Regions from separate parts of the Pseudomonas sp. GW823-FHT02C05 genome, predicted to be linked through region 1. Evidence: riboswitches for the same ligand, from Rfam matches in the RefSeq annotation. Region 1 holds a riboswitch; the other holds the start of a gene.

Region 1 (14,339 bases):
GATGTTCACGTACTGGTCGAACTGGCGGCGGATCTTCAGCAGCGAATCCCAGACCGCAATATGGTCGGGCACGATGTCCGGCGCGCCCACGGCGCCGAAGAAGATCGCCTCGTGGCCACCGATCTGCTGCGCCCAGTCGTCGGGCATCATGCTGCCATGGGCCTGGTAGTGCTCGCTGCACCAGTTGAAATGATCGAATTGCAAGGCGATGCCGAAGCGCCGGCTAACGGCTTCAAGCACACGCAGGCCTTCGGGGACCACTTCGCGGCCGATGCCGTCACCGGCGATCACCGCAATGCGATGGGGAGGATTTACAGCGGGATTGATCCTGGACAAGCCGTCTCTCCTGGTCTGACATGTTGTTGTTATGGAGGCAGGTCAAGCGCACGGGCGAGCCCATTCTGGCCACAGCGCGGGGCCAGTGGGAATTGCTCATTATGGAAACCGCCTTCGCAAAATTCGAAGGCACGCGGGAAGAGTCCTGCTATGACCGGCGGCTAGCCCGCGGCTGCCGCGGCCTGCTCGCAACCGGCCAGGTAGTCGAACAGCTCGCGGCTGGCCAGGGACGGCTGTTCCTGGCGCCGGCAGAGGTACATCTGGCGGTCGGCCCAGGGGTCGTCGATTTCGATAAAACGCAAGGCCATCTCCTTGCGAAAGATCTGCACCGCCCCCTGGGGCAGCACCCCCACGCCCTGCCCTGCGGCGATCAGCCGGCATACGGCCTCGAAGCTGCGCACCTGCACCCGCAGGCGCAAGGGCATGCTCACCGCCGCGGCCGCCTCGCTGATCAGGGGAGTGATCGCGGCGTTGTCCTCCAGGCCGACGAAGTCATAGCCCAACAGGTCCTGAAAGCGCGCGTGGCTCATCTTGAACGGGTGGTCCTGGGGCACGATCAGGCACAACCGGTCGCGGCAATAAGGGATGAAATGCAGGTCCTGGCCCCGTGGCCGGGTGGTGACGATGCCCACATCGGCCACGCCGTCACGCACCGCCAGGAGGATCTCGCGGCTGCGCTCCTCGCGGATGTCCACGCGAATGCCCGGGTGCAGGTCGCTCCACTGGGTCAATTGCCGGGGCAGTTCCTGGCTCATGGCCGAACTGTTGGCGTACAGGCTGACCCGGCCGGTGGCGCCCTTGGCGAAGTCGGCCAGGTCGGCGTGCATCACATCCACCGCCCGCAACAGCGAGCGGGCGTGCTCGGCCAGGGCCTGCCCCGCCGCCGTCGGCAATACCCCGGTGGAGGTGCGGGTCAGCAGCGCCACCTTGAAATGCTGCTCCAGGAGCGACAGGCGCCGGCTGGCGGCGGACAGCGACAGGTGCGACTGCTCGGCGGCCCGGGACAGGTTGCCCAGGGTCAGGGCCTTGAGAAACAGCTCGATGGAGGTCAGGTCCGGGGCCATGGCAGGGTCCTTGTGCGCGGTCCGTGAAAACTACCCAGTCGGGCGCGCCCTGTCCAACCTTGTGGCGGCTGCTCGCAGCCCCGGTCAGCGCCCGGAAAAACGCAGCCGCGACAGCTGGCGCAGATCCCCTTCCAGGTAGTAGGCGTTGCTCCAGCTGTCGTCCACCGCCAGGGGCTGGACCTGCTTGAGGGCCAGTTGCCTGGCGAAGTAGCGGAAGCGGTAGTGTTCGTAGAACCGCAGCAGCTCCAGGCCGTAGCGGTCCGCCAGGTCGATGTCGCCGCGGATGATCAGGAAGTTCTCGTCATTGCTCTGGCTCGCGCCGACGCTGAGGTTGTGACTGCCGCTGATGATCACCGGCGCCTCGCTGGTGAAGTCGGTGACGATGGCCTTGGTGTGCACCAGCAGGTTGCCCTTCTGGCCTTTGAGCCCCTCCTTGAGCCAGCCCTCCAGGCCATTGTTGAGCAAGGCGGTGGCGGCGAACTCGGCTGTGCGGTCGGCGTGAAAACCGGTGATGCGGCTGGCGGTGTTCTGCAGGCCGTAGCGCAACACATCGTCGTGGGGCTGGCCGAGCAAGGCATCGAGAATGCTGTCGGGCAAGGCGAAGGCGGTGACGAACAGCAGGTCGCGGCGGGCGCCGTTGATGATATCGACGAACTCCGCGAGGTCGCCCTGGCCGCTGCGCGGGGAAAACCCGGCGAACAGCGGCGCCTGCGGCTGCATCGGGTTGTTCCGGGTCAGCCAGGTGCGCGTGGCGCCGACATCCGCCGGCGTCGCCCAGACCTGCTCGAACACCTCCAGGTAGCGCGTGGCGATGTCCACGTGGTCGAGGCTGTGCAACACGTTGGCCTGACGGTAGACACCATTGGCGGTGAAGTTGGTGCTGCCGCACAGCACCGATTGCGGCTGGCGCTGGCCGGCGGCGTCGAGGCGGCCGAGGACGATGAACTTGTCGTGGAAGATCGCGTGGGTCACCCGCCCGCGCTTATTGGCCTCGGGCAGGTGCTGCAGGCTGGCCTGGTTCATCGTGGTGTCGGCATCGCCGGGGGCGGCGTGGTACAGCACCCGCACCTGTACGCCGCGGTCGAAAGCCGCGTTGACGGCATCGATGATCGCCTGCAACTGGTACTCGTAGATGGCGATGTCCAGGCTCCAGCTGGCGTCCGTGGCGCGCTGAATGAACCCCAGCAGCGCCTCCAGCAGGCCGTTTTCCAGCCACTGGCGGGGCGCATCCGGCCACTTTTCGATGGGCAGGTTCTTGTTGGCGCTGAGCAACGCATCGAGCTCGGGAAACTTGCGCGAGAACGCCTGGCTGGCAGCCACCGCACGGTTGAAGATCACCCGCTGGCCGGGAGGCTGGCCGTTGTCGGCGGTGATGCTCAACTGCAGGGACTCGCCCAGTTGCGGCGCGTCCGGGTTGCCATAGGCCAGGTGCACCCGGTAGTTGAGGGTGGCGCCGGGGTTGACCGCGTAGTCGGCCCAGCGGAATTTCTGCAGGGGCGCCTGATCGCTGGGGGTGGCGTTGTATTGGGGGAAGGTATGGGCCTTGCCGGGGAAGGTCAGGCTGTTGAACAGAAACAGCCAGGGCTTGCTGCCGGTCTGTTTTTCGATGGCAAAACCCAACAGGCCCTGGCGCCGCGACGCATCCAGGTCCATGGCCAGCAGCACCCCGTTGGTTCCGGCATAGGCCTTGACCCGAAAATCGTCCTTGTCGTTACGCACCAGTACCCGCATGAAGTCACTCCTGTGAAAGACAGCGCAAAGCGTAGCCGCTTCCCGCCCCGGCATGCCAAGGCAAAACCCTGTAGCAGCCGGCTTGCCGGCGAAGAGGCCCTTGAAGACTTGCACCGCCAGGCCGGACGCTTTCGCTGGCAAGCCAGCTCCTACGGGGGATGTGCGGTGTGTCGGGGAGGTAGTCAGTCGATATGCTGGTAAACAGCGTTGAGGAGAGTCGCCAGTTCGCGGGCGCGGCCCAGGCGGATCGGGCCTCGTTCGATGTCGAGCAGCAAGGTCGGGCAGTTCAGGGGCCTGGGCGGTGGCAGGTTCTTCAGCCGGCCATCGGTGATCAGCAGCACGCGCTGCTGCTCCGCCGGCAGGCGCCGTTGGCGTTGTTCCAGCCACTGGGCCGCTTCGTTCAGGGCTTGGGGCAAGGGCGTGCCGCCGCCGGCACCCAGGCCGTCGAGCCAGTGCCGCAGGTCCCTGGAGGCCTTCAGGCCCTGGACCTGCCAGCTCGGCGCACGGCCGCTGGCAGTGAGCAGGGCCAGGCGTGCACGCTGTCGGTAGGCGTCGTCGAACAGTTGCGCCAGCAGGCCCTTGGCATCGCTCAGGGCGCTGTGCCGGCGGGTCGAGGCCGACGCGTCGACTATCACCAGCCACAGCTCATGGGGCGAGCGGCTGCGCAAGCGAAACAGCAGCTCTGCACGCAACCGTGGACGGCCTTTGAGCAAGGTGCCGGGCCAGTTGACCGAACCGGCGCTGGCCTCGCGGCTTTTGCCTTGCCGGCCGTGATCCAGGTGCCCCGCCCGGGGCTTGGCATCCGCCCCCCGGTCAGTGCGGGGGCGGATGCCTAGGGCTTTTTTGGCCAGCTGGGCACTTCACGACGGGCGCCGGTGGGCAGGGCCTGGGCCGGCATTTCGCCCCATTGGCCCTGGCCTTCGCTGGGGTTGGCGTTGGCTGACGCCGGTGCCTGGGGGCTTTGCCCGGACTGTGGCGCGCTGGGCGGTGTCTCCCGCCGCCGGTGGCGCAAGGCGAACTCGGCCACGGCATCGATATCCTCCTCGGCAATCGCCGGGGCGCCACGCCAGGCGGCATGGGCGCGGGCCGCGCGCAGCCAGACCAGGTCGGCGCGCAGGCCGTCCACGGCAGCAGCAAAGCAGCGCTCGGTAATCAGCGCCAGGGCCTGGTCGTCCAGCGGGATGCTGGCCAGCGCGGCCCGCGCCCGCTGGCAGCGCTCGCGCAATGCCGCCTGGGGTTCGGCCCACTGGGCGCAGAAGCCCTGGGGATCGCTGTCGAAATCCAGGCGGCGGCGAATGATCTGCCCGCGCTCCTGGGGCGCGGGCTGGCCGCTGAGGGCGACGTTGAGGCCAAAACGGTCCAGCAGTTGCGGACGCAGTTCGCCCTCCTCCGGGTTCATGGTGCCGATCAGCACGAACTTCGCCGAATGGCGGTGGGAAATACCGTCGCGCTCGATCAGGTTGGTGCCGCTGGCGGCCACGTCCAGCAACAGGTCCACCAAGTGGTCAGGCAGCAGGTTGACTTCATCGACGTAGAGCACGCCGCCGTCGGCCTTGGCCAGTACCCCCGGAGAAAATTGCGCCCGGCCCTGGCCCAGGGCGGCGTCCAGGTCCAGGGTGCCCACCAGGCGCTCTTCGGTGGCGCCCAGGGGCAAGGTGACGAACTGCCCGCTGGCCAACAGGTCCGCCAGGCCCCGGGCCAGGGTCGACTTGGCCATGCCCCGTGGGCCTTCGATCAGCACGCCGCCGATCTTCGGGTCGATGGCGGTCAGGCACAGGGCCAGTTTCAATGCTTCGGCGCCGACCACGGCGGACAGCGGGAAATGTGGGGTGTCGCTCATGTCAGGGTCTCGCTTGGGTCGGGGGATGTCCGCAGGACGCTTTTGCGAGCAAGCTCGCTCCTACAGCGGCAATGCCAGCCCTGTAGGAGCGAGCTTGCTCGCGATCGAGTGCGCAGCACTCGCCGCCTCAGGAATCTTCTTCTATATCCAGCAGCAGGTGTTCCAGGGCTTCACGATAATCGCCAGGCTCTTGCCACAGGCCACGCTGCTGAGCTTCCAGCAGGCGCTCGGTCATGTCCCGCAGGGCGTGGGGATTATGCTGGCGGACGAACTCGCGGGTCGAGCCATCGAGCAGATAGGCATCGGCCAGCAAGGCGTACTGGTGATCGTCGATCAGTTCGGTGGTGGCGTCGAAGGCGAACAGGTTGTCCAGGGTCGCGGCCATTTCGAAGGCGCCCTTGTAGCCATGGCGCTTGACCCCTTCGATCCACTTCGGGTTGGCCGCTCGGGAACGGATCACCCGGTTCAGTTCTTCCTTGAGGGTACGGATCTTCGGCAGGTCCGGCTGGCTGTGGTCGCCGTGGTAGCTGGCGGCCTTGGCCCCACTGAGGCTTTCCACCGCCGCCAGCATGCCGCCCTGGAACTGGTAGTAGTCGTTGGAGTCCAGCAGGTCGTGCTCGCGGTTGTCCTGGTTCTGCAGCACCGCCTGCACCCGGCTCAGACGGGTGGCGAACTGCTCGCGGGCGGCAGTGCCTTCGTCGCTGCCACCATAGGCGTAGCCACCCCAGTTCAGGTAGACCTCTGCCAGGTCCTCGCGGCTCTGCCACAGGCGGCCGTCGATGGCGCCCTGGACCCCGGCGCCATAGGCCCCCGGCTTGGCGCCGAAGATCCGCCAGCCGGCCTGGCGCGAGGCGGCGTCGGCATCCAGCCCAGAAGCCTCCAGGGCCGCGCGCTCGGCACGCACCCTGGCCGCCAGCGGGTTCAAGTCCTCGGGTTCATCGAGAGCCGCTACCGCCTGCACCGCCGCATCGAACAGGCGGATCAGGTTGGCGAAGGCATCGCGGAAGAACCCGGAAACACGCAGGGTCACATCGACCCGCGGCCGGTCCAGCAGGCTCAGGGGCAGGATCTCGAAGTCATCGACCCGCTGGCTGCCGGTGGCCCACACCGGGCGTACCCCCATCAGGGCCATGGCCTGGGCGATGTCGTCGCCACCGGTGCGCATGGTGGCGGTGCCCCAGACCGACAGGCCCAATTGCAGCAGGTGGTCGCCGTGATCCTGCAAGTGGCGTTCGAGAATCAGGTTGGCCGACTGGAAACCGATGCGCCAGGCGGTGGTGGTGGGCAGGTTGCGCACATCCACCGAGTAGAAGTTGCGCCCGGTGGGCAGCACGTCCAGGCGCCCGCGGCTTGGCGCGCCACTGGGGCCGGCAGGCACGAAACGCCCGTTCAGGGCGTCCAGCAGGCCGCGCATTTCCGCCGGGCCACAGGCGTCCAAACGCGGTGCGACCACCTCGCGCAGGCCGTCGATGATGCTCTGCACCGGCTCCCAGCCGGGTTCGTCCAGCTGTGGGACGGGCCCTTGCAGCGCCGCTTCGATCAACCCGGCGGCGTAGAGCTCCAGGCGCTCGCGAACGTCACCGGCGGTGCGCCACAGCGCCTCGCTCAACTGTTGCAGCACGGGCGGGCGGCGCCCGGTCCAGGGCTCGGACAGGGCACAGTCCAGGGGGTCGAAACCCAGGCCGAAAGCCTTGGCCAGGGCCCGCAGCAGGCTGGCATGGGCGCCTTTGCCGTCGCCCCGGGGAATGCGTAGCAGGGCCAGCAGGGTGTCGATGCGCAAGCGCCCCTCGGGGGACTCGCCGAACAGGTGCAGGCCATCGCGGATCTGCGATTCCTTGAGGTCGCACAGGTAGGTGTCCAGGCGCGGCAGCCAGAGCGCGGCGTCGGCGTCGCTGTCGAGCTGTTCGCCCAGTTGCAGCTCGCGGTCGATATGGGTCTCGCGCACCAGCTTGAGAATGTCCCGCTGCAGCTCCCGGGCCCGGCGCGGGTCCAGCAACTGGGCTTCGTAGTATTCGTCCGCCAGCAGTTCCAGGTTGCGCAGCGGGCCATAGGTCTCGGCGCGGGTCAGGGGCGGCATCAGATGATCGATGATCACCGCCTGGGTGCGGCGCTTGGCCTGGGCGCCCTCCCCCGGGTCGTTGACGATGAACGGATAGATGTTCGGCATCGGCCCCAGCAGCGCATCCGGCCAGCATTGCTCGGAAAGGCCCACGCCCTTGCCCGGCAGCCATTCCAGGTTGCCGTGCTTGCCGACATGGATCAGCGCGTGGGCGCCGTAGGCCTGGCGCAGCCAGAAGTAGAACGCCAGGTAGCCATGGGGCGGCACCAGGTCCGGGTCGTGGTAGACCGCGCTGGGGTCCACCTGGTAACCCCGGGCCGGCTGGATACCGACGAAGGTCAGGCCAAAGCGCAGGCCGGCGATCATCATCCGCCCGCCGCGGCACATCGGGTCCTGCTGCGGCGTGCCCCAGCGCGCCAGCACCGCTTGGCGGTTGGCTTCGGGCAGGGCCTGGAACAGCGTCAGGTAGTCGGCCATGGCCAGGCTTTGCTGGCAGGGGCGCTGGTCGAGGCTGTCCAGGTCGTTGCTGACCCCGCCCAGCAACTGCTGGATCAACTCGGTGCCGCTGGCCGGCAGTTCGGCCGGCAGCGGATAGCCTTCGGCGTGCAGTGCCTTGAGGATGTTCAGCGCCGCCGCCGGGGTGTCCAGGCCTACACCGTTGCCGATGCGCCCGTCCCGGGTCGGGTAGTTGGCCAGTACCAGGGCCACGCGCTTGTGGCCGTTGTTCAGGCGCCCCAGTTCTACCCAGCGCCGGGCCAGTTCGGCGACGAAATCCATGCGTTCGGGCTGGCCGCGATAGCAGACCACGTCCGACTGGCTGCGCTCGCTACGCCAGGCCAGGTCCTTGAAGCTGATGGGCCGGCTGATGATGCGCCCGTCCAGTTCCGGCAAGGCGATGTGCATGGCCAGGTCCCGCGGCCCCAGGCCCTGCTCGCTGTCACGCCAGCCCGGCTCGTTGTCCTGGGCGCAAATGGCCTGGATCACCGGGATATTGCGGCGGAACGGCCGCAGGTGCGGGGCTTCGGGGCTGGACTGGGCAAAGCCGGTGGTATTGAGGATCACCCCGGCCGCGGTTTCATCCAGCCAGTCTTCCACCTGGCTCAGGCAGCCCGGTTCCTTGAGGCTGGCCACCGCTATCGGCAAGGGGTTGAGGCCCGCCGCCAGCAAGCGCTGGCAGAACAGGTCGATAAAGCCGGTGTTGGCCGCCTGCAGGTGGGAGCGGTAGAACAGCAGCGCCGCCACGGCTTGCCCCGGCTGCCAGTCGGCCTGCCAGTCACTGAGGGCAGCCTGGCTTTTGTGCGGGTGGTAGATCGCCGTGCGTGGCAGGGCCTGCGGTTCGCTCCAGGGGTAGTCGCGCCCCAACAGGCCGCTGGCCAGGCAGCGGTAGAAATTCAGCGCGTTGTCACGCCCGCCCTGGCGCAGGAACTGCCACAGGCGGTCGCGTTCGCCGGCAGCCACCGTGCTCAAGTCGCTGAGTTCCGGGTCCGGGCGGTCGTCCCCCGGCACCAGGATCAACTGCACCCCGCGCCTGGACAGCTCCACCAACTGCTCGACGCCGTAGCGCCAGTAAGCGATGCCACCGTGCAGGGAAATCAGGATGACCTTGGCGTGGCGCAGCACCTGGTCCACATACAGGTCCACCGAGGCGTGGTTCTGCACCTGCATCGGATTGGCCAGGCGAAAGCTCGGGTAGTCCTCGGGCAATTGCTCGGCGGCGTCCGCCAGCAGCGCCAGGCTGGAATCGCCGCTGCACAGGATCACCAGCTCGGCGGGGGTTTGTCCCAGGTCGGCAATGTTGTCATCCGACACGAAACCGCCGGGCTGGGTCCTGAGCAGGTGCATGGCTTAGACGCTGAGTGCGGCGCGCAGTTGCGCTTCGAGCTGGGCGGCGTCCAGTTCCTGGCCGATCAGCACCAGGCGCGTGGTACGGGCCTCGTCGGCGCCCCACTTGCGGTCGAAGTGCTTGTCGAAGCGCGTGCCCACGCCCTGGATCAGCAGGCGCATCGGCTTGTTGGGGATGGCGGCGAAACCCTTGACCCGCAGGATGCCGTGCTTGACCACCAGTTGGGTCAGGGCGTCCAGCAGCAGGCTTTCGTCGGCCTGGGGCAGCTCGATGGAGATGGAATCGAAGGCGTCGTGATCGTGGTCGTCGTGATCGTCATCGCCGTCATGGTGATGGTCGTGGTGGCTGTGGCGGCCGTCGATGTGTTCCTCGGAACCGGCACCCAGGCCCAGCAGCACGTCCAGGGGCAGGCGACCGCTGCTGGCTTCGATGACCTTGACCGCCGGCGGCAGCTCCTCGGCCACTTCCAGGCGCACCTTGGCCAGGTCTTCGGGGCTGATCAGGTCGGTCTTGTTGAGGATCACCAGGTCGGCGCTGGACAGCTGGTCGGCGAACAGCTCATGCAGGGGCGATTCGTGGTCCAGGTTGGGGTCGAGCTTGCGCTGGGCGTCCACTTGATCGGGGAAGGCAGCGAAGGTGCCGGCGGCCACGGCCGGGCTGTCGACCACGGTGATCACTGCATCGACGGTGCAGGCACTGCGGATTTCCGGCCACTGGAAGGCCTGGACCAGAGGTTTGGGCAGCGCCAGGCCGGAGGTCTCGATGAGGATGTGGTCCAGGTCGCCGCGGCGCGCCACCAGTTCGCGCATCACCGGGAAGAACTCCTCCTGCACGGTGCAGCACAGGCAACCGTTGGCCAGCTCGTAGACTCGGCCGCTGGCCTCTTCCTCGGTGCAGCCGATGGCGCATTGCTTGAGGATTTCGCCGTCGATGCCCAGCTCGCCGAATTCGTTGACGATCACCGCAATGCGCCGGCCCTGGGCATTGTCCAGCATGTGCCGCAACAGGGTGGTTTTGCCCGAGCCGAGGAAGCCGGTGACGATGGTGACGGGAAGTTTGGCCAGTGTTTTCATCGGATGCCCTTTGGCAAAAGGAGGCGGGCAAACGGGACGAGAACCGCAACGCCGGGCGCGCGGAGATTTCGCCACCGGATCACCCCGCCCGGTTGTAGTGAGAATCTTGGATCGAGGCAGGTCTCCTGGCTGAGGGCTTGCCAGTCGTCGGACCGGCGATTGCTGCGCCTTCCCACCGGCGTCGTCGACGCCCATGCAGTGGCCTTGCAGCAATCGAACCCTTCACAGTTGCGGGGGCAGCCGCGGCATCGACCGCGTTCCCTTCTTAGCTTCGACCCGTGGCCGAAGAACCTCGAAAGCGCAAGGCTACGCAGAGCCAGGGGGACGGTCAATCGACAATGCGCCCGTAGCAGCCGGCTTGCCGGCGAAAGGGCCATTGAACCTTGCACGAACGCGGCGCACACCTGCGCAGCGGTCACGGCAATTGACGCCCCTGCCCCGCCCATGATCTCCTACACACCTTGTTACGGGTGCCCTTTACAGGGTGAAACGGGAAACCGGTGAATCACGTGCTTAACTAAAAAGCCGTGGCCAGTCCGGTGCTGCCCCCGCAACGGTAAGCGAGCGAAGTGTCAGATCCACTGTGCCAAGGCATGGGAAGGCGACACTTGCCGGCACGGCATGACACAGCCCTGCCCCTCGCAAGCCCGGAGACCGGCCCGCAACACTTACATAACAACCCGCGGTGGGCGGGCGCTGTTGCAAACCCTGCGTGGCCATCACGCGGGGTTTTCCTGCGCCTCTACCCCGCTGACACTCCAGAGGGAAGCGCCATGTCGATCATCAGCAGCACCAGCCACTCCGCCAGCACGACCTCCACCCTGAGCCAGCGCCTGGTGGCCGCCATCGGCGCCTCGATCCTCGGCGCGTGCCTGGTGTACTTCGCCGGCTTCTCCCACATCGAGGCGGTGCACAACGCGGCCCACGACACCCGCCACAGCGCCGCCTTCCCTTGCCATTGAGACCTGCCGACATGATCAAGCGTATCGCGCAAACCGCAGGTTTCACCGGCCTCTTGGCCGCCCTGCTGCTGACCCTGCTGCAAAGCTTCTGGGTCGCCCCGCTGATCCTGCAGGCGGAAACCTATGAAAAGGCCCCCGCGGCCGAAGTCCATGAGCACGCCGAAGGCGCCATGGCCGCCCACAGCCACGATGCCGAAGCCTGGGAGCCGGAAGACGGCTGGCAGCGCGTGCTGTCCACCACCGGAGGCAACCTGGTGGTGGCCGTGGGCTTCGCCCTGATGCTGGCCGGCCTCTACACCCTGCGCGCGCCGAACCGCACGTCCCAGGGCCTGCTCTGGGGCCTGGCCGGCTATGCCACCTTCTGCCTGGCGCCGACCCTGGGCCTGCCGCCGGAATTGCCGGGCACCGCCGCAGCCGACCTGGCACAGCGGCAGATCTGGTGGGTCGGCACCGCCGCCTCCACCGCTGTGGGCATTGCCCTGATCGTGTTCGCCCGCAACTGGCTGCTGAAGGTCCTGGGCGCGGCCATCATCGCCGTACCCCACGTGATCGGCGCGCCGCAGCCGGAAGTGCATTCGATGCTGGCCCCGGAAGAACTGGAAGCGCAATTCAAGATCGCCTCGCAGCTGACCAATGCGGCCTTCTGGCTGGCGCTCGGGCTGATCAGCGCCTGGTTGTTCCGACGCAAGAGCGCGGGCCAGTACTCGGCATGATCGAAGTGAGCGCAGCGCCGACCCTGGTGGTCGGCCTGGGCTGCCAGAAAGGCTGCCCGGTGACCACGCTGCGCGCCTTGCTCGACCAGGTCCTGGCGGCGCACCAGTGGCAGGCCCGGCAGGTCCTGGCCCTGGCCAGCATCGACCTCAAGCGCAACGAACCCGGCCTGCTGCAACTGGCGGAGCAACTGGAACTGCCGCTGACCTGTTTCAGCAGCGGCCAGCTCGCCCCCTTTGCCCTGCGCCTGAGCCACCGTTCACAGATAGCCTTCGAACGTACCGGCTGCTACGGCGTGGCCGAAAGTGCCGCCCTGGCCCTGGCCGAACAGCTGTCACCCGGCCCGGCCACACTGCTTGTTCCCCGGCAAAAATACGCCCAGGCCACCCTGGCATTGGTCGTCGCCCGGTAGAATCCCCGATAATTCCCGCCTTCGATCATGAGCAATCTTCATCTGAAGCACGGCTCCCGACCTTTTTTCACAGGACACAGCCATGACTGTCTATTTCATCGGAGCCGGCCCCGGCGACCCGGAACTGATCACCGTCAAGGGCCAGCGCCTGATCCATCGTTGCCCGGTGATCATCTACGCCGGCTCCCTGGTCCCCCAGGCAGTGCTCGACGGGCACCGCGCGGAGCGGGTGATCAATAGCGCCGAACTGCACCTGGAGCAGATCATCGAGGCCATCAAGCAGGCCCATGCCCGGGGCCAGGACGTGGCCCGGGTGCATTCCGGCGACCCGAGCCTATATGGCGCCATCGGCGAGCAGATCCGCTGCCTGCGGGAGCTGGGCATCCCCTTCGAGATCATCCCCGGGGTCACCGCCACCGCCGCCTGCGCTGCCCTGCTGGGGGCCGAACTGACCCTGCCGGACGTCTCCCAAAGCGTGATTCTTACCCGCTACGCGGACAAGACCGCGATGCCTGCCGGCGAGGATTTCGCCAGCCTGGCGGCCCACGGCGCCACCATGGCCATTCACCTGGGGGTCAATAACCTGCCGAAGATCGTTGCCGAGTTGCTGCCCCACTACGGCGCAGACTGCCCGATTGCAGTGGTGCACCGCGCCACCTGGCCGGATCAGGACTGGGCCCTGGGAACCCTGGCGGACATCGTCGATCAGGTGGCGGCCAAGGGTTTTCGGCGCACGGCACTGATCCTGGTGGGCCGGGTGCTGGCCACGGATGTTTTCAGCGAGTCGTCCCTGTATCGCGCCGGACACGCGCACCTCTATCGCCCCTGACACACACCCTGTGTAGGAGCTGGCTTGCCAGCGAAGGCGATCTGGGAATTGGTGCAAGACTCTAGGGCCCTTTCGCCAGCAAGCCGGCTCCTACGGAGGCTTTTGGGGGGAGCTGGCTTGGGGGCATAAAAAAACGGCGCTCACGGGGCGCCGTTTTTTCAAGTCACAGCGAACGCCTTAGTAGTAGGCGTTTTCTTTCTGCGTGTGGTCGGTGACGTCACGTACGCCCTTGAGCTCCGGAATGCGCTCGAGCAGGGTGCGCTCGATGCCTTCCTTCAAGGTTACGTCGGCCTGGCCGCAGCCCTGGCAACCGCCGCCGAACTGCAACACGGCAATGCCGTCCTCGACCACGTCGATCAGGCTGACCTGGCCGCCGTGGCTGGCCAGCCCCGGGTTGATCTCGGTTTGCAGGTAGTAGTTGATGCGCTCGTTGACCGGGCTGTCGGCATTGACCATCGGCACCTTGGCGTTTGGCGCCTTGATGGTCAGCTGGCCGCCCATGCGGTCGGTGGCGTAGTCGACCACCGCATCATCGAGGAAACCTTCGCTGAAGGCGTCGATGTAGGCGGTGAAGCTTTTCAGGCCCAGGGCCTTGTCTTCGGGTTTCTCTTCGCCCGGCTTGCAATAGGCGATGCAGGTCTCGGCGTACTGAGTCCCTGGCTGGGTGATGAAGATGCGGATGCCAATCCCCGGGGTGTTCTGCTTGGATAGCAGATCAGCCAGATAATCGTGGGCGGCGTCGGTAATGGTTATGGCGCTCATGGTGGTTCCTCGCAGACGTGGGCGCAGTTTACGCCAATCCAAGCCGCTGACAAAGTCCTAGTATTTTTGTCGGGATAGACTTTGGTATAGAGCGTCCCCGGGCCGCGCCAAGGCGCAGTCCGGGGGAGATGACAGCTCTATGTCAGAGGTTTTCGTAACGATTCATGTCCAGGACCCCGGCTTCCACCGGATCGGTTTCCTGCAGGTAGCGGGTCTGGTCATGGAAGTACTGCCAGAACTGCGGATGGCTGCGGCGGATGCCCCAGCGCTCGACGATCTTCTCGAAGCTGGCGGCGTCCCGGGCCGCCTGCATGGCGTCGACGAACTCCGGCACTTGCCCGGCCGGTACGTTGAACATGAAGTTCGGATAGCTGCTGAGAATCCCCGGGAATATGGTCAGGGTGTCCAGCCCCGGCTGATAGCGCAGCGACTCGCCGAGCATGAAGGCCACGTTACTGTGGGCGCGGTTGCGCAGCATGCTGTAGAACTCGCGCTTGCCGCTGGCGGTCTGGACACGCAGCAGGGTCGCTTCCGGCAACTGTTCGATGACCTTGAGGCCCGCCGCCGGGCGCGATGCCAGGCGGCTCAGGGCCTGCTCGGCATCCTGCAGCGCCGGGTCGATGTTCGGGCGTGAGCAGTAGGCGCTGTCACAGCGGTTGATCGGATCCGGCTTGGCGTTGAGGTCGCCATAGCGGGCCAGCAACTGGTTGGCGAAGT
Region 2 (14,339 bases), 890 kb from region 1:
CGCATGAACTGGTAGATGTCGGTCATGGCCTTGATCGACGCCTGCTTGGTACCCGAATAGAAGTGGTAGTACAGGTGGATGCCGCGCAGGCGCCGTGGGCTATCGGTCAGCTCGAAGGTGTCGATCACATCGCGAAAGCCGTAGTACGGGCCTTTCCAGAGGTTGGTGTACATGTTCTCGTTGATCACCGGAGCGTAGTACTGCAAGCCGCCCGAGGTCGGCCGCAACAGCGGGTACAGGCCGGTGAGCGATGAGTTGGCCTTGGTCAGGATGGTCTGCCCGCCGTTGACGTTTTTCAGCCCGGCGTCGTAGGCCAGCTTGATGGTCTCGGCGCTGGGCAGCGCATCCCCCGGCCAGAAGACCAGCTTCACCGGTTTCTGCGCGGTGGTCAGGCGGCTGTTGATGTAGTCCCGCGAGCCGAGGATCTCGCGCTTGTAATCCAGGGTCTTGTACCCCGGGATATTCAGGCGCAGGCCGTATTCGGCGTGGAAATCCTCGTCCTTCTTGGCCTTTTCCGGCTGCATGTAGAACGGGTGGCTGTAGGTGTGGGTGGCCACTTCGACCTTGGGGTCGGCGAAGATCTCCTGGGCGATGGGCTCCAGCTCCCGCGCCAGGAACGGCGACATGCCCTTGGGCCCGACTTCGCCTTCGATGATCGAGACCGAGGTCAGGAACGGGTTGGGACGAATGTAGTCGTCCAGCACCTGGCGCCCGGAATACGGGGTGCCACGCACTTCGGCATGGGACGGGAAACCGTCACCGTCGATATGCACCGTGGCGATCCGCCGACCGTTCTCGGTGGTGGTGTCCGGGCGTGGCTGGGACGGCAGGCGCAGGGCCTTCTGGATAAAGGCGAACGGGTCGAGGATCCAGCGGCTGCGCTCCACATTGGCCTCCACCACATAGGGGGCCAGGGCCATGCCGCCCCAGGCGGCGGTGGCCACCGGGACGTACTTGCCGCCCTTGTCATCGCCCAGCACCAGGGCTGGTTTCGGCCCGTCGGGCAGCAGGCTCACGCGGGTCAGTTCGCGGCTGCGCGCCACCACCGGAGCCTCGAAGGCGCCGATCAGGCTCTTGTCCTGGCTCAGCACATGCAGGGCATCGCGAGCCCCCGGCGCCGCCAGGTTCAGCCCCAGGCGCTTGAGCAGCGCCCGGTCCTCGATCGGCAGGCCGGCCATGATCGCCAGGGGCACCTGCTCATCCAGGCGCTGGCCGACCCAGCTATAGAAGGCACGGCTGTCCTCGGGCGGGCCGCTGGTCATCCACAGCACCACCCCGGCGTAAAGGCCGGCGAAGCTGTAGGCAGGCAGGCTGTCGTCCACCGGGAAGTAGTCCACCCGGTAACCCAGGTATTCCAGCAGGCCACCGAGCATGCGGTGCCCGGCGTGATCGTAGAGTTCCCCTTCGCGCGGGTCATAGAGCATGGCGATGCGCCGCGGCTGGACTTCCACCGTGCTCATGCTCAGGGCGTTGAGGTCCGGGGTGGTGACCACCGGGATAAAGCCTTCCTGGCTCAATTGCCGGACCAGCTTGCGCGCCTCTTCCCGACGGTTGGCCGGCAGGTAATCGATGGCCACCAGCGGGATGTTGCGTGCGCGCAGCGGCTTGAGTTCGCCTTCAAGCCAGGTGCGGTCGGCTTCGGAAACCGGGCGGTAACGCTTGGCCGAGGCATCCCAGCCGGCGTGGATGGATTCCACCGCCACGGCCGAGGCGACGCCATCGAGCTCGCCCAGTACCTCGAAGCCCCGGTTGAAGAACAGCTTGAGGTTGGGCAGCCGGCTGTGCAGTTCCCGCAGGAACGAGGCCAGGGCCTTGCGTTGCGGTTCGCGATCGGCCTCGGGGAGCAACTGGAAACTGTCCAGGGTGTCCAGGAACAGGCCGGCGTAGCCCTGGTCCTGCAGCGCCTTGGCACGCTTGAACAGGTGTTCGCGCCAGGCCGGGGTGGCGATGTCCATCACCTGGCTGTCCCAGGCCTTGTTGCGCACGGGGCTCGCGCCCTGGGCCAGGGCCTGCTTGGCCAGGGCAGCGCGGTTGCCGTCGAACTCCCCTACCGACAGGTAGGCGAACGGCTGGCTGCCGAGCTTGCGCAAGGTGGCGACATCGGCGCTGGCCATATGGCCGGGCTCGACCACTGCCCATTCGAACTGCGCCAGCTCCTGCAAGGGTGGCTGCTCGGCGTACCAGAACCCGACACTGGCGGGCGCCGCGGGCGCGGCCTGCACCAGGGTGTTGGTGGCACACAAGGCCAATGCGGTAAACAGGCGTCGAACCACTTTGCAGACATGCCCCCTGCGAAACTCGATATCCATAACTCACTCTTCAGTAGATCAATCTGCACAACATCAGGCTCTAGGGCAGCCGCCATGGCGCGCCCCTAAGGCAACGAACTAAAGGCTGCGGTAAAGCCGTTCCAGGCCCTCGGCCAGGCTGCTGGGCGTGCCCAGGTCGAAGCGCTCGCGCAAGCGGCGGTTGTCGGCCTTGGAATGGCGGATATCCCCGGAGCGGGTCGCGCCGTGGCTCACCTGCAGCGGCTTGCCGCTGATCTGCTGCAGGGCGCCAATCAGATCGTTGAGGGTGGTCACCCCGCCGAGCCCGACATTGGTGGCATCGGCTGCCGGCGCAGGGCATTCCAGGCCCTGCACCAGGATCTTCACCAGGTCCGCGACATAGACGAAGTCGCGGGTCTGCCCGCCATCGCCGAACAGGGTGATGGGCCGCCCGGCCTTGGCCCGCTCGCTGAAAATGCTGATCACCCCGGAGTACGGCGATGAAGGGTCCTGGCGCGGGCCGAAGATATTGAAAAAGCGCAGGATCACCGGTTCCAGCCCATGCTGGCGGCGGTAGAAGTCCAGGTAGTACTCGCTGGCGAGCTTGTCCGCCGCGTAGGGCGTGAGGGGAGATTTGGGGGTGTCTTCGGCAATCGGCGTGCCCTCGCCGTTATTGCCATAGACCGCCGCACTGGAGGCGAACACCACGCGGCGGATACCGGCCGCGGTCATCGCCTCGCACAGGCGCAGGGTGGCGATGAAATTGCTCTGGTGGGTGGCCACCGGGTCTTCGACCGAAGCCTGGACCGACGCCACAGCAGCCAGATGCACCACGGCATCGCAGCCCTGAACGGCATCCGCCAGGAGTGCCGCATCGGCGGCATCCCCCACCAGCAGTTCCAGGCCAGCATCGCCCATGGGCAGATTGCCGACCTTGCCCGTGGAAAGGTCGTCCAGAACCCGCACCGCATAACCCTTGGCCAGCAGTGCATCCACGAGGTGAGAACCGATAAAACCAGCGCCCCCAGTAACCAGTATCCGTTCGGCAGACATAGATCATTCCAAAGAGAAATATCGCGGCTACGCCGTCTGAAGCCAGCACAGCCAACGGATCAGCCCTGGCTACTTGCCATCCTGGCCGTCATGTTTTTAGTGGCTGCTCTGCGCCATAGGCTGTTTCGCCTATTTTCGGAGCAGAGTTCAGCGCTTTGGCGTCAAAAAAAACTCAAGATAATCAATCGCTCAGCGCCGACATACTGGGTCAGAAAAGCAAAATCGTCAATAATGCGTCGATATTTGTTGATTATTTAAGCGCCAGGAAAAATAGGTCAATATATTGACTTGCCTGGCATAAAGCGCTGAAACCGCCGCCGTAGCTGGCCACATGCCATTGACGCAAGGGCTCGGCAGTGCTCATATGCGCGCCAGTTTCAGGTGTCCCATGCCGCCGTGCATGGGGTTAAACGGGAAGCCGGTGCGTCATTTCGATGATCAGTCCGGCGCTGCCCCCGCAACGGTAAGCGAGCGAAGCATTCGACAGACCACTGTGCCAAGGCATGGGAAGGTGAATGCCTCATGACCCTCGCAAGCCCGGAGACCGGCCTGCAACTTCGTTTGACAACCCCGCGGTGGGCGGGCGCAGTCCGGTTTTCGTGGGCGCGGCTGCCCGCGATTCCCTATGCGTTGTTCCCTCCGGGATTCATTCATTCCTTACAAGTAGTAGGAATCGCATGTCCCGCACCTCCTTGCTGCAACACCTGGCGAGCCCCTCGCTGTGTTTCACCCTCCTGCCTTGCATGACCTACCCGGCCCTGGCACTGGCTGAACAGAAAACCTCCCTGGTCTTGCCCGAGACCCAAGTGAGCGGAGTCTCCAGCGCCCCGCAAACCTCTCTGGACACGCCCCTGCCCGCCGGCTCGCGGCTGAACCTCACGGCCCTGGAGACTCCGGCCAGCACCAGCAGCCTGGGCAACGACGCCATCAGCAACCGCAACAACCTCACGGTGCAGGATGCCGTCACCCGCTCCCCCGGCATCACCAGCATCGCCACCCCGGGCAACGGCAATACCGCACTGTCGGCCCGCGGCTTTACCGGGCACTCCTCGGTGATGACCCTGTTCGACGGCGCGCGCCTGTACACCGGCGCCGGCAGCCAGACCTTCCCGGTGGACCCGTGGATGGTCGAGCGCATCGACGTGATCCGCGGCCCGGCCTCGGTGCTGTACGGGGAAGGCGCCACCGGCGCGGTGATCAACGTGATTGCCAAGAAGCCCTTCGACGGTGAGATCCACAACCGCCTGCGCCTGGGCTATGGCTCCCATGATCGCCAGCAACTGGGCCTGGACAGCGGCGGCTCGCTGACCGACACCCTGAGCTACCGCCTGACCCTGAACCAGCAGCAGAGCAATGGCTGGGTCGACCAGGGCCAGTCACGCAGCCTGGCACTCAGCGCGGCGCTACGCTGGCAAGCCACCGACGACCTCGGTTTCACCCTGGCCCATGAGCGCGGTGAAAGCGAACCCGCCAGCTATTTCGGCACGCCGCTGATTGCCGGCCAATACCGCGACAGCCTGCGGGACAAGAACTACAACCTGCGCAACGCCGTGCAGCGCTACAACGACGAATGGACCCGGCTCAACACCGACTGGACCCTGAGCGACAACCTCAGCGCCAGCAACCAGCTCTACTACATCAAGAGCCGCCGCCACTGGCGCAACGCCGAAGCCTACAACTGGGTCAGCTCCCGGGAGCAGTTGTTGCGCGGCGACTACCTGGAGATCAAGCACGATCAGGAGCAGATCGGCGATCGCCAGAGCTTCACCTTCAACCACTCGCTGTTCGGCCTGGACAGCAGGACCGTGGTCGGCCTGGAGTACAACAGGATTCGCTTCGGCGTGGCCAACAACTCGCCCTACAAGGATATCGGTAGCGACTATATCGACCCGTGGAACCCGGCACCGGGCTACTTCCAGAGCCGCTCGCCCTTCTCGCCCCAGACCGACAGCAGCACCCGCACTTTCGCCCTGTTTGCGGAAAACCGCCTGCAACTGTCGGAGCGCTGGTCGCTGGTGACCGGCATCCGCCGCGACCAGAACCATATCGATCGCAGTGATCTGCGCGCCGGCACCCGCACCGATCGCAGCCTCACCGGCGGCAACTGGCGCGCCGGCCTGGTGTTCGCGGTCACCGATCAACTGTCGCTGTACGGCCAGTACTCCACCAGTGAAGACGGGGTCAGTAACCTGATCAGCCTCAACCCGAGCCGGTTGCAGATGGACCTGACCGAAGCCAAGCAGACCGAGTTCGGGCTCAAGCAGCAGTTCTGGAACGGCCGTGGCGAATGGACCCTGGCGGCCTACCACATTGTCAAGAAAAAGCTCTTGACCACCGATCCGGTGACCCGCCTGGCGCAGCAGGTCGGCCAGCAATCCGCCGACGGCCTGGAAACCTCGCTGGAGCTGGCCCTGGATCACGGCTGGCAAGTCTCGGCCAACGCCTCGGTGGTGCGCGCCGAGTACGACGACTTCGATGAGGTGGTCTCTGGCAAAGCGGTGTCCCGGGCCGGCAATCGCCCCACCAACGTGCCGCGACGCACCGCCAACCTGTGGCTGAACAAGGCCCTGGCCCCGAGCCTGGAAGCCGGCATGGGCCTGCGCTACGTCGATGCGCGTTATGCCAACACCGCCAATAGCGTCGATGTACCCGGCTACACGGTGCTGGATGCCAACCTCGGCTGGCAGGCCCTGCCCGACGTGCGCCTGGGCCTGCAGGTGAACAACCTGCTGGACCGGCGTTATGCCGCGGCGCAACAGAACAGCGGCCAGCAATGGCTGATGGGTGAACCGCGCTCGTTGTTCGTCACCGCCGACTACAGCTTCTGATCGAGGGGTTGCCGCAAGGCCCTGGGCTTTGCGGCGCCATTTCAGGCGTGCAGTGAGTTCGCCAGCCACTGGCCCGGGCCAGCGTCGGACAGCGACCAATCGACACTTGCACCCACGCAGTCGATGGATATCCTGAGCGCCTTTGTCCCTGCACTGCCCGCGAGAGCCCCATGCCCTGCCTGAATGCCCGAGATGTCTGCCAGCGCCTGCGCGATGCCGCCCTTGGCGTTTACCCCCTACGGCCCGGCGCCAGCCATTCGGGCGCTGGCCAGGTGCAGGTGGATATCGAGGGTTGGCAGTTGCTGCTGGATTTCGATGGCCGGCATCTGCATCACTGCCAGAGCTGCCGCAGCACCGAAGGCGATGTCTGGCAGCTCGATACGCGGCAACGCTTCGGCACCGACCCGGTGAGCCTGCTCAGTACCTGGGAGCTGGCGCAGATCGAGAAGTTACTGAAAGAGGCGGTTTAACACGGCTGGCTACAGGCATTCCTGGGCCGCGCGTTCGAAGCTCGACGGGGCGAAGCTGGAGGCCAGCAAGTGCCGCTCGTAGAGGAACACCTTGCCGCCATTGGGCGCCTTGTAGGCTTCCAGTACGTTGTCTGCCGCCACCTTGCTGGCAACGACGATGCGAAAACCGCGCTGGGTCTGGGAAACCGTCGGGCTCTGGGCGTTGCCTTGCAGCTTGGGCACCACGCACTCGGCATATTCGGCCGGGGTTTTCCGGGTCTGCATGACCAGCGTCGGGTCGTTGGGCGCGGTGGCGCAACCGGCCAGCAGCAAGGTGGCCAGGGTCATGGCGGGAGCAAATAGAGGGCGCATCGGTAAGTCCTGAAAATGTACAGCCTGGTTCGGTGCGCAACGGTTCAGCGTCACGGGCGCTGCCGTTGCGGTCATGGTTTTGGGTCGGGGGCGATTGTCCATGGTTGGCGCCCAAAGCAGAACTTGCGTTGCTTGATTGTCACTATTACTTGAACCGATAGTTGCCCCCCGGGCAGACTGCCCGGCAGCCCGACTACAACTAAAAAAAGGATTTCCCCATGCGCACCTTTGACTTGATTCGCGACGCCGTCCTCCCGGAATTCCGTGAGCGGGTGGCGGACTACCTGGTGGAGTACGAACAGGTGCTGGGTGACAGCAGCGCCGACCCGCAAAGTCTGCGGATCGCCGCCTATCAATTGCGTGGCTACCTGCGTGGCCTGAACACCACCCGGGTCCTGGGCATGGCCGACTGGGAAGAGCTGGACCGGCGGGTGCTGGAGACATGGCTGACCCCAGACGCCGGTGAAACACTCGAATAACCCGCAGTATCAGGGCGCCGGCAGCGCGCCCTTGCTGGCAGCAAGATAGCTGGACAAACGCTTGCCCATTTCCTCTCCCAGGGCCTGCAATCCGCTCATGGGGCGCACCATGACTTCGAATTCGACAATCTTGCCGCCCTCGTCAAAGCGGATCATGTCGATGCCCTTGACCTGTTTGTCGCCGACTCGAGCACTGAACTCCAGCACCACGTTCAGGCCATCGGCGGAGGCCAGCTCACGGTGATAGGCGAATGCCTCGAAGACATTGAGCACCGTGCCAAGGATGGTCGCCACGACCTGGGCTCCCGGGTAGGCGGTATGAGCCATGGGCGAGCGAAACACCACCTTGGGGTCCAGCAGTTCGGGCAAGTCACGCAGGTCTTGCTCGGCGACCATGGCGTGCCAGCGTTGCAAGGATGCGTGGGCCTGAGGCTGAAGCTTGAGTTCGGACATGGGATTGATCCTGGGGTTGTCTTGTTGTAGTGGTGCCCAGGCTACGAGCCAATCTTAGCATCGTCAAGATTGTTGCCCATGATAGGATTCCGGCGTTTTTCCGCCTTCCAGTCGAAGCCATTCGGGGCCCTCCTGACATGACCAAGCACTCCCCGCGGTCGCGGGACGCCTACCACGTGGGCAATCTGGCACCACAGTTGCTCAAAGCGGCCCGACACATGCTTGAGCAAGTGGGTCCGACCAAGCTGTCGCTGCGGGCGGTTTCCGAACGGGTCGGGGTCAGCGCCACGGCGGCCTACCACCACTACGCCAATCGCGCGGAGCTCATCGGTCACCTGGCGGCTCAAGGCTTTCGCGAGCTGGCCCAAGAGCTGCCCACGCACGGCTCCGAGAACGGCTTGCAGGCATTGCGCAACGCCTGCCTGGCCTATTTCAGCTTCGCCCGCGCCAACCCGGCGCTGTACCAGCTGATGTTCGGCCCCGAGTTTGCCGACGGCCAGATGCCCCTTGAACTGCATGGCGCTCGTGACCAGGCTTTCAGCGAACTGCGGCGGATCGTCGCCGAAGTCCTAGAGCTGGACATGGAGCAACCCGAGGTTCGCCGAGCCGCCCTCGCCGGCTGGTCCTATACCCACGGCCTGGCGTCGCTGGTGATCCATCGCGTCCTGATTTTTCCCGCCGGCACCACCGACCAGCGCTTCGTCGACAGCACCCTGCAAGGCTTGCTGCAACTGTTCCAGGTCGAAAAAGGGACATAGACTGCCCGGTGCCTGGTTCGAAACACCCATGGCTGCCGGCAGCTCATTGCATTGCCCACTTATACTTGCCGCCGTTTCGCTGCACAGCAGCCCCTATCGCAAAGGACTACGATGCTGCCTCTTGAGATCAAGAACAAAGCTGCTTCGCTCTGGGACCTGGTTTCCGGTGCTGGATTGGCCTCCTCGCCCTACGTGGCGCTTGAACAGATTGCCTGCCTGATATTTCTCAAACGCCTGGATGACATTGCCTCTGCGGACGATGAAGAGGGACTGCCGTCGGTCTTTCAAGTGCTCATGCCTGATGAGGTCCACCCCCCGAACAAGCATCACTCGTTCTGGAAGAACTTGCTGATGCATCGAGACCCTGGCACTTACTTGAATGACCAGATTTTTCCGTGGCTGCGCAGCCTGGAAATGCGAACCGGCAACTATCCATCCCTGGCCAAGCGTCTGGGCCTGAATGGCATGCTGAGTGACGCCTACTTTCAGCTCGACCCGAGCAAAAGCCAGGCTCTCACGGGCTTGGTGCACGCCATTGACGAGCTGTTTCCCTACCCCGGGCAGAAGCGCCAGGAAGGGTTTTCACCCGGGGAAGTGTTCGAGTATCTGTTTACCCAAGGCTCGACCAGCAGCAACATCGGTCCTCTTGTCACCGCGCGACATATAACCCGATTCATGGTGGCCCTGCTGGCCCCCCTGCCCGGGCAACGGATCATCGACCCTGCTGCCGGCACGGGCGGTTTTATGGTTAGTGCTCAGCAATACATGCTATCCAGGCATGCCAGGTTGTCGGCCGCTACCAAAAAACAGATCCATAACGGCCATTCCCTGGTGGGCATCGACCTCAGCCATACCCTGGCCCGGATTGGCTGGGTCAATCTCCTGCTGCATGACATCGAGTCGCCACAATGCATGCAAGGTAACAGCCTGGTCACCGGTGACTCTCAAGGGGCTGCGGGCCGCTGGCTGAAAGAGAGTTACGACTTTGTCCTGAGCGACCTGCCATTTGGCGGCCGGATCGACCCGCAGGAAGCTGCTGGCGCAAACTACCTGCCCTTCTATGCCCGGGATGATCAGGGCAACCGTTCCGATAAGGTTGAGCTGCTGTTTGTCTGGCGCGCCTTGAACCTGTTGCAGGTTGGCGGCAGCGCGGCGCTGATCATTCCTCAGAACCTGTTGGTTGGCCGTTCGCAAGCCCAGATCGACCTGCGGCGCGAACTGCTTTCCAGGCATTCAGTGGAAGCCGTGATTCTGTTGCCGGGAGCGATTTTCAATCCTTACACCGGGATCAAGGCGGCGATACTGGTGGTGCGCAAGGTAACCGACCATCAAGCGCTGGCCTCGCCACACGTTGCACCACCACAAACCGACGCTGTCTGGTTTTACGAGGTGACTCAGGATGGGCACTCGATGGACCACAAGCGCAAGGAGCTGCCCGCTGACGCGGACAATGACTTGTTCGATGCCTTCGTGCATTTCCGAAGACGTCAACTGAGTGCAGAGCTCTGGGAGCGCGGAAGGGATCTATATTTCCAAGCCGGTGCCGAAGAAGGTCCTTATTGGACGTCCCTCCATAACGTAATCGAGCGCAGCAGCACCCAAGTCAAACAGTGGCTGGTTCCTGTACGTCGCAAGTTAAGAGGTTCCGAAGCTCTATTTCCCGACTCGCTGGACCCAGACTGCATCGAGGCCAAGGACTGGAGCCTGGACATTGATGATTACAAGGTCATTGAACAACCCAAATCCGCCGGTGAGAACACAGCCTTGCAGTTGATCGATGAGCTAGAGCAGTTGGAACTCAAAGTCATTGAACAACTGCGCCAGTTGCGAGACGAGATCGGAGAGGTGCAATGACCCTGCCCCCCTCCTGGAAAGAAGTCGGGCTACTGGACGTTTGCGAGCTGAATCCGCGCATACAGCGCCCGGAGCCAGAGACCCCGGTGACCTTCTTTCCCAAGTCACTCATCACCGAGTTGACTGGTCCCAGCCTGAATTCCAGCATTCAGGCCTATGGCGAGACTTCCCGCCAGGGCGTGCTGTTCAAAAATGGGGATGTGTTGATCGCCACCCGTGGCCGAGACGCCATGCAAGCGACAATAGTCTCGGGGCTGGTCACCGAACTTGGCCTTGCTCAATACTTCCTGGCCCTGCGCGCCGGTCCGCAGATACGCCCTGCCTTCTTGCTGCACTTCATCCAGCAGCCTTGGGTCCAGAAGGCAGCGTTGAACACCAATAGAGGCACGCAAAGCCAACTGAGCATTCCGCTCAGTTTTTTCAAAAACCTGTCCATTCCAGTGCCACCGCTGCAAGAGCAGGACTACCTTATCCAACTGCTGCAGAAGGCCTCGCTGGAGCCTTATCAGGACGCACTGAACAAAGTCATTGACCTATCCGATGCTCTGGCCTTGCAACTGTTGGTTTCTGGAGAGAAGGCTCAGGCCTGGCCCAGGGTCAAGTTATCTTCAATCTGCGAGTTCAGCCCTGCGGGAGCCCATCCCAAGAAGTACCAGGGGCCTTCCAGGACAGAGCTGTTTTCCCCGCGAAGCTTTGACCACATAACCGGTCAGGTAGAGCCGCAAAGGCTCAAGCTCGAAGAACTGCCCCCTACCTGCGCCGAAGTCCAGGCCGATGACGTACTGTTTACACTCAATCAGAGCTTCAGGTCACGGGGCATTGCCTTCGCTGTCACCCCTGATGAATACGCAACGCCCCTCGCCTCGGCGGCCTTCCAGGTGCTACGCCCTAATACCAAGGTTCTACTGGCGGACTATCTGGCCTGCTTCATAAGGTTGTCGTGGCTGCGTCAGCATGTGCCGGCATCAGTACTAAGAAGCATCCCCGGACGGATCTACCGCTCTTTCTTTGAGCGCCTTGAGCTGCCATTACCCCCTCTCGACCAGCAAAAGCCGATCGTCAACCTGTTACGTAAAGTCCCGATCGAGCGGATCAACGATGCCCTGGAAACGGCGCGGCGGCTTGGCGAGGCCATGCTGACGGAGGCCTTTTCCTCCAGTCTTTCGGCTAAATGGCGAGCTCAACAGCAAACCCGGGGCATTGCGGAGCCATCGCCGCCACGCCTCGTGCTCCCTGTGCTGCCCGAGGTTCCCGAGCCCGTCAGAAGTGTCTCGCGCAGCGCACGTACGACAGTCGCCGCCCAGCTCTCGAGCTTCCAGTCCCAGGTCTGGAAAGAGCTGAGTGAACTGCCGTTCCCCTTGGTGATAGATGATCAGGATGCGGTCGAAGCCTTTTGCCACAGCCTAGTGTCTGCACAACATCAATCAGGGTTATCGACGGTGTCCCTGCACCGAACCCTGGAACAGATCGCAGCGCTGGGGCTGATCCGCAAAATGAGCATTCCGGGATCAGGTACAGGCACCGAGGGTGAGTTCATGACGGCATTCAGGAGCTATCGGATCAACGACTCGGGGCGCGTCGAGGAAGACAGCGCCATGCAGGATGCAAAGCGCTTTCGCGACAGCGTCAGCCGTTCGAACAAGGGACAATAAATGCGTTTGCGTTATTTGAATCTGAACCTCTACGCCCCCCTGAGCCAGCTCAAGGTGTGTTTCGCTCAGGATGCGCCCTGGGAAGCCCTGGTCCAGGATCAGCCACAACCTTGCGCCATCCATTTCGTGGTGGGCCTCAATGGCAGTGGCAAAAGCCATCTGCTGCGCGCCATCGCCTCGATCTATATCGCCCTGGCCGATGGCCGGCTGCCTGGCTTCGCCTTCACCTTGGTCTATGAACTGGGCACGGTCGCCAGCGGCAAGCTGCGCAGCGTGATTTTCAAGAGCTCAGGAACTGCTGCGTCCACCAGCCTGTGGCAGGCAGAGGGCGAGCCCATTGCAAAAAACGCGGGCAGCGCCGATTTCGAGGCACTCATCGAACAACTGGGTACAGAGCGGTTGCCACTGTTCACGCCACGAATCAAGGAAGGTGATTATCCGCAAACCGTGACGGACCTGCTGCCCAAGGTGCTGGCCTACACCTCCGGCTCCTGGAGGCCGTGGCAGGACATCTGGCGCCCGCCGCTGGAGCAGGTGGCTAGCGCCTTGCGCTTCAAGCCCGATGAGCAATACCCCTTCGAACTGGAACGTCCTGTTGGCTGGACCTACCAGGATGAGGCGTCATTGAATGGCACCGAGCCTGCCCCGCAGGATCAGTCTCCCCTGCCCCATGGCAAGGACGAGGCCAGTGACCAGCTCGATCGTCCGATCCTGCTGAGCGACGGCCGTCCGGATGCCGCGTTGCTGGCCGTGGTCCTGCAGGACCTGATGCAGCAACGCCCGCAGGAAGGTAACGATCGCGGGCTAAGCGGGTTATTCGCCAAGGCCGGCTGGCATCGGCTCGTCAGTGTGCGCTTGCGATTGGACCTGCACCGGGCCCTGGCGGCACCGCGGGCCTTGCAAAGCAAAATGCACGACCTGCTGCTGGTGGCCGGCGAGGTGCTTGCCCTACCCGATCCCGGCGATCGCCTGCGGGTATTGCACTTTGATGTGGACGCCCCGGTTCCAGCCGTAGATAAAAGCCAGTACCTGAACCAGCAACTGTCGCAGGCGGCCACTCAGGATCAGGCCCTGACCCTGATGCTGGGAGAGGCAAACCAGAGTGCGTTCAGCCGTTTCAACGAGTTGTCCCGGTGGCTGGCCGTTGGCCTGATCGACGGCATCGAAATGTCATTGCGGCGCAATGAAAAGCCTGAGGACGAGTTCGCCAACGACAGTGGGGTCATGAGCTACTCCGACCTTTCCGATGGCGAGCAGATGGTGCTGCGACGCTGGGCGCTGTTCCATCTGCTTGCGGGTCAGCAGGATGCCCTGCTGCTGCTCGATGAGCCGGAAACCCACTTCAACGACGCCTGGAAGCGCGAGATTGTCAGCAATATCGAGCAAGCCATGGGCGAGGATGCCAGCAGCGTACTGATTGCCAGCCATTCGGCCATCGTGCTGTCGGATGTGTTCGATGAGGAAATCATCTTTATCAAGAAAGGAGAGGATGGCAGCTCTTCGGCCAATCAGGTCAGCACCCGCACATTCGCCACGGATCCCGGGGCGCTGATGATGAATCTGTTTCACACGCAAGACAGTATCGGTAGCCGTGCGCAGCGGCGTATCGAAACCTTTCTCGACCATGTGGAGCAAGTGCAGGTACCCACCGCCGAGCAAATAAAGCAACTCAGGGCGGTGGTCAATCGGCTTGGCACCGGTTTTTATCGCTCCGAACTGCGCGCCCGGCTAAATCACTGGGAGCAGACCGAGGACGCTCGAACCCTCAATGCCTTGATCGAACATGTGAAGTCGGATGACTTGAAAGCCGATCTGCATGGCTTGATCGACAAGCTCCAGGCCGCCAACAAAGGCCGGGGTGATGCCGATGCTTAAACCCATAGAGCCAGTCGGCTGCTCCGCGGCCTTGAGGGCATGCCAGAACATGATGCATGTGTTTGCCCTGTGGTTGTGCCAGCCTACGACCCGGGCAGCGCAATTGACGGCTGCCGACTTGCAGACGCTGCCCCTGAGCCTGGAAGAAAGCCGTTGGCTGTGGGGCTTTCTGAACAAGAAGCTCAATCGCCACAAGCTTCTGGAGCGGGCCGCCCACCTGGCCGAACTCAATGACACGCAGAAGGACCGCCTGCGTGACTGGATCAATGCAACCAGCCGGATTGGCCGATACTTCGAGG

Evidence for each region. A riboswitch is a leader RNA that binds a small molecule or an ion and turns the genes downstream of it on or off. The one in region 1 is predicted to bind cobalamin.
Region 2: it holds a riboswitch for cobalamin, as region 1 does, so the genes downstream of both, AC1RGE_RS04945 (TonB-dependent receptor) here and AC1RGE_RS08710 (CbtB domain-containing protein) in region 1, are expected to answer to the same signal.

Annotation. Positions count from the first base shown of each region.
Region 1 covers NZ_JBXAJU010000001.1:1,936,847-1,951,185, forward strand. The annotation lists gene AC1RGE_RS08675 (tartrate dehydrogenase) at 1-336, opposite strand, end outside; gene AC1RGE_RS08680 (LysR family transcriptional regulator) at 498-1,400, opposite strand; gene AC1RGE_RS08685 (phospholipase D-like domain-containing protein) at 1,485-3,131, opposite strand; gene AC1RGE_RS08690 (vWA domain-containing protein) at 3,314-3,910, opposite strand; gene AC1RGE_RS08695 (magnesium chelatase ATPase subunit I) at 3,964-4,971, opposite strand; gene cobN (cobaltochelatase subunit CobN) at 5,099-8,872, opposite strand; gene cobW (cobalamin biosynthesis protein CobW) at 8,876-9,946, opposite strand; cobalamin riboswitch at 10,045-10,256, opposite strand; cobalamin riboswitch at 10,398-10,623, shown strand; gene AC1RGE_RS08710 (CbtB domain-containing protein) at 10,720-10,908, shown strand; gene AC1RGE_RS08715 (CbtA family protein) at 10,920-11,621, shown strand; gene AC1RGE_RS08720 (cobalamin biosynthesis protein) at 11,618-12,031, shown strand; gene cobM (precorrin-4 C(11)-methyltransferase) at 12,114-12,860, shown strand; gene nfuA (Fe-S biogenesis protein NfuA) at 13,038-13,622, opposite strand; gene AC1RGE_RS08735 (fatty acid cis/trans isomerase) at 13,765-14,339, opposite strand, start outside.
Region 2 covers NZ_JBXAJU010000001.1:1,045,974-1,060,312, reverse strand. The annotation lists gene AC1RGE_RS04955 (bifunctional glycoside hydrolase/polysaccharide deacetylase family protein) at 1-2,309, opposite strand, end outside; gene AC1RGE_RS04950 (NAD-dependent epimerase/dehydratase family protein) at 2,388-3,320, opposite strand; cobalamin riboswitch at 3,683-3,887, shown strand; gene AC1RGE_RS04945 (TonB-dependent receptor) at 3,998-6,148, shown strand; gene AC1RGE_RS04940 (DUF7693 family protein) at 6,319-6,618, shown strand; gene AC1RGE_RS04935 (lipoprotein) at 6,628-6,969, opposite strand; gene AC1RGE_RS04930 (hypothetical protein) at 7,188-7,448, shown strand; gene AC1RGE_RS04925 (nuclear transport factor 2 family protein) at 7,458-7,901, opposite strand; gene AC1RGE_RS04920 (TetR/AcrR family transcriptional regulator) at 8,039-8,659, shown strand; gene AC1RGE_RS04915 (HsdM family class I SAM-dependent methyltransferase) at 8,771-10,513, shown strand; gene AC1RGE_RS04910 (restriction endonuclease subunit S) at 10,510-12,165, shown strand; gene AC1RGE_RS04905 (AAA family ATPase) at 12,166-14,040, shown strand; gene AC1RGE_RS04900 (HNH endonuclease) at 14,027-14,339, shown strand, end outside.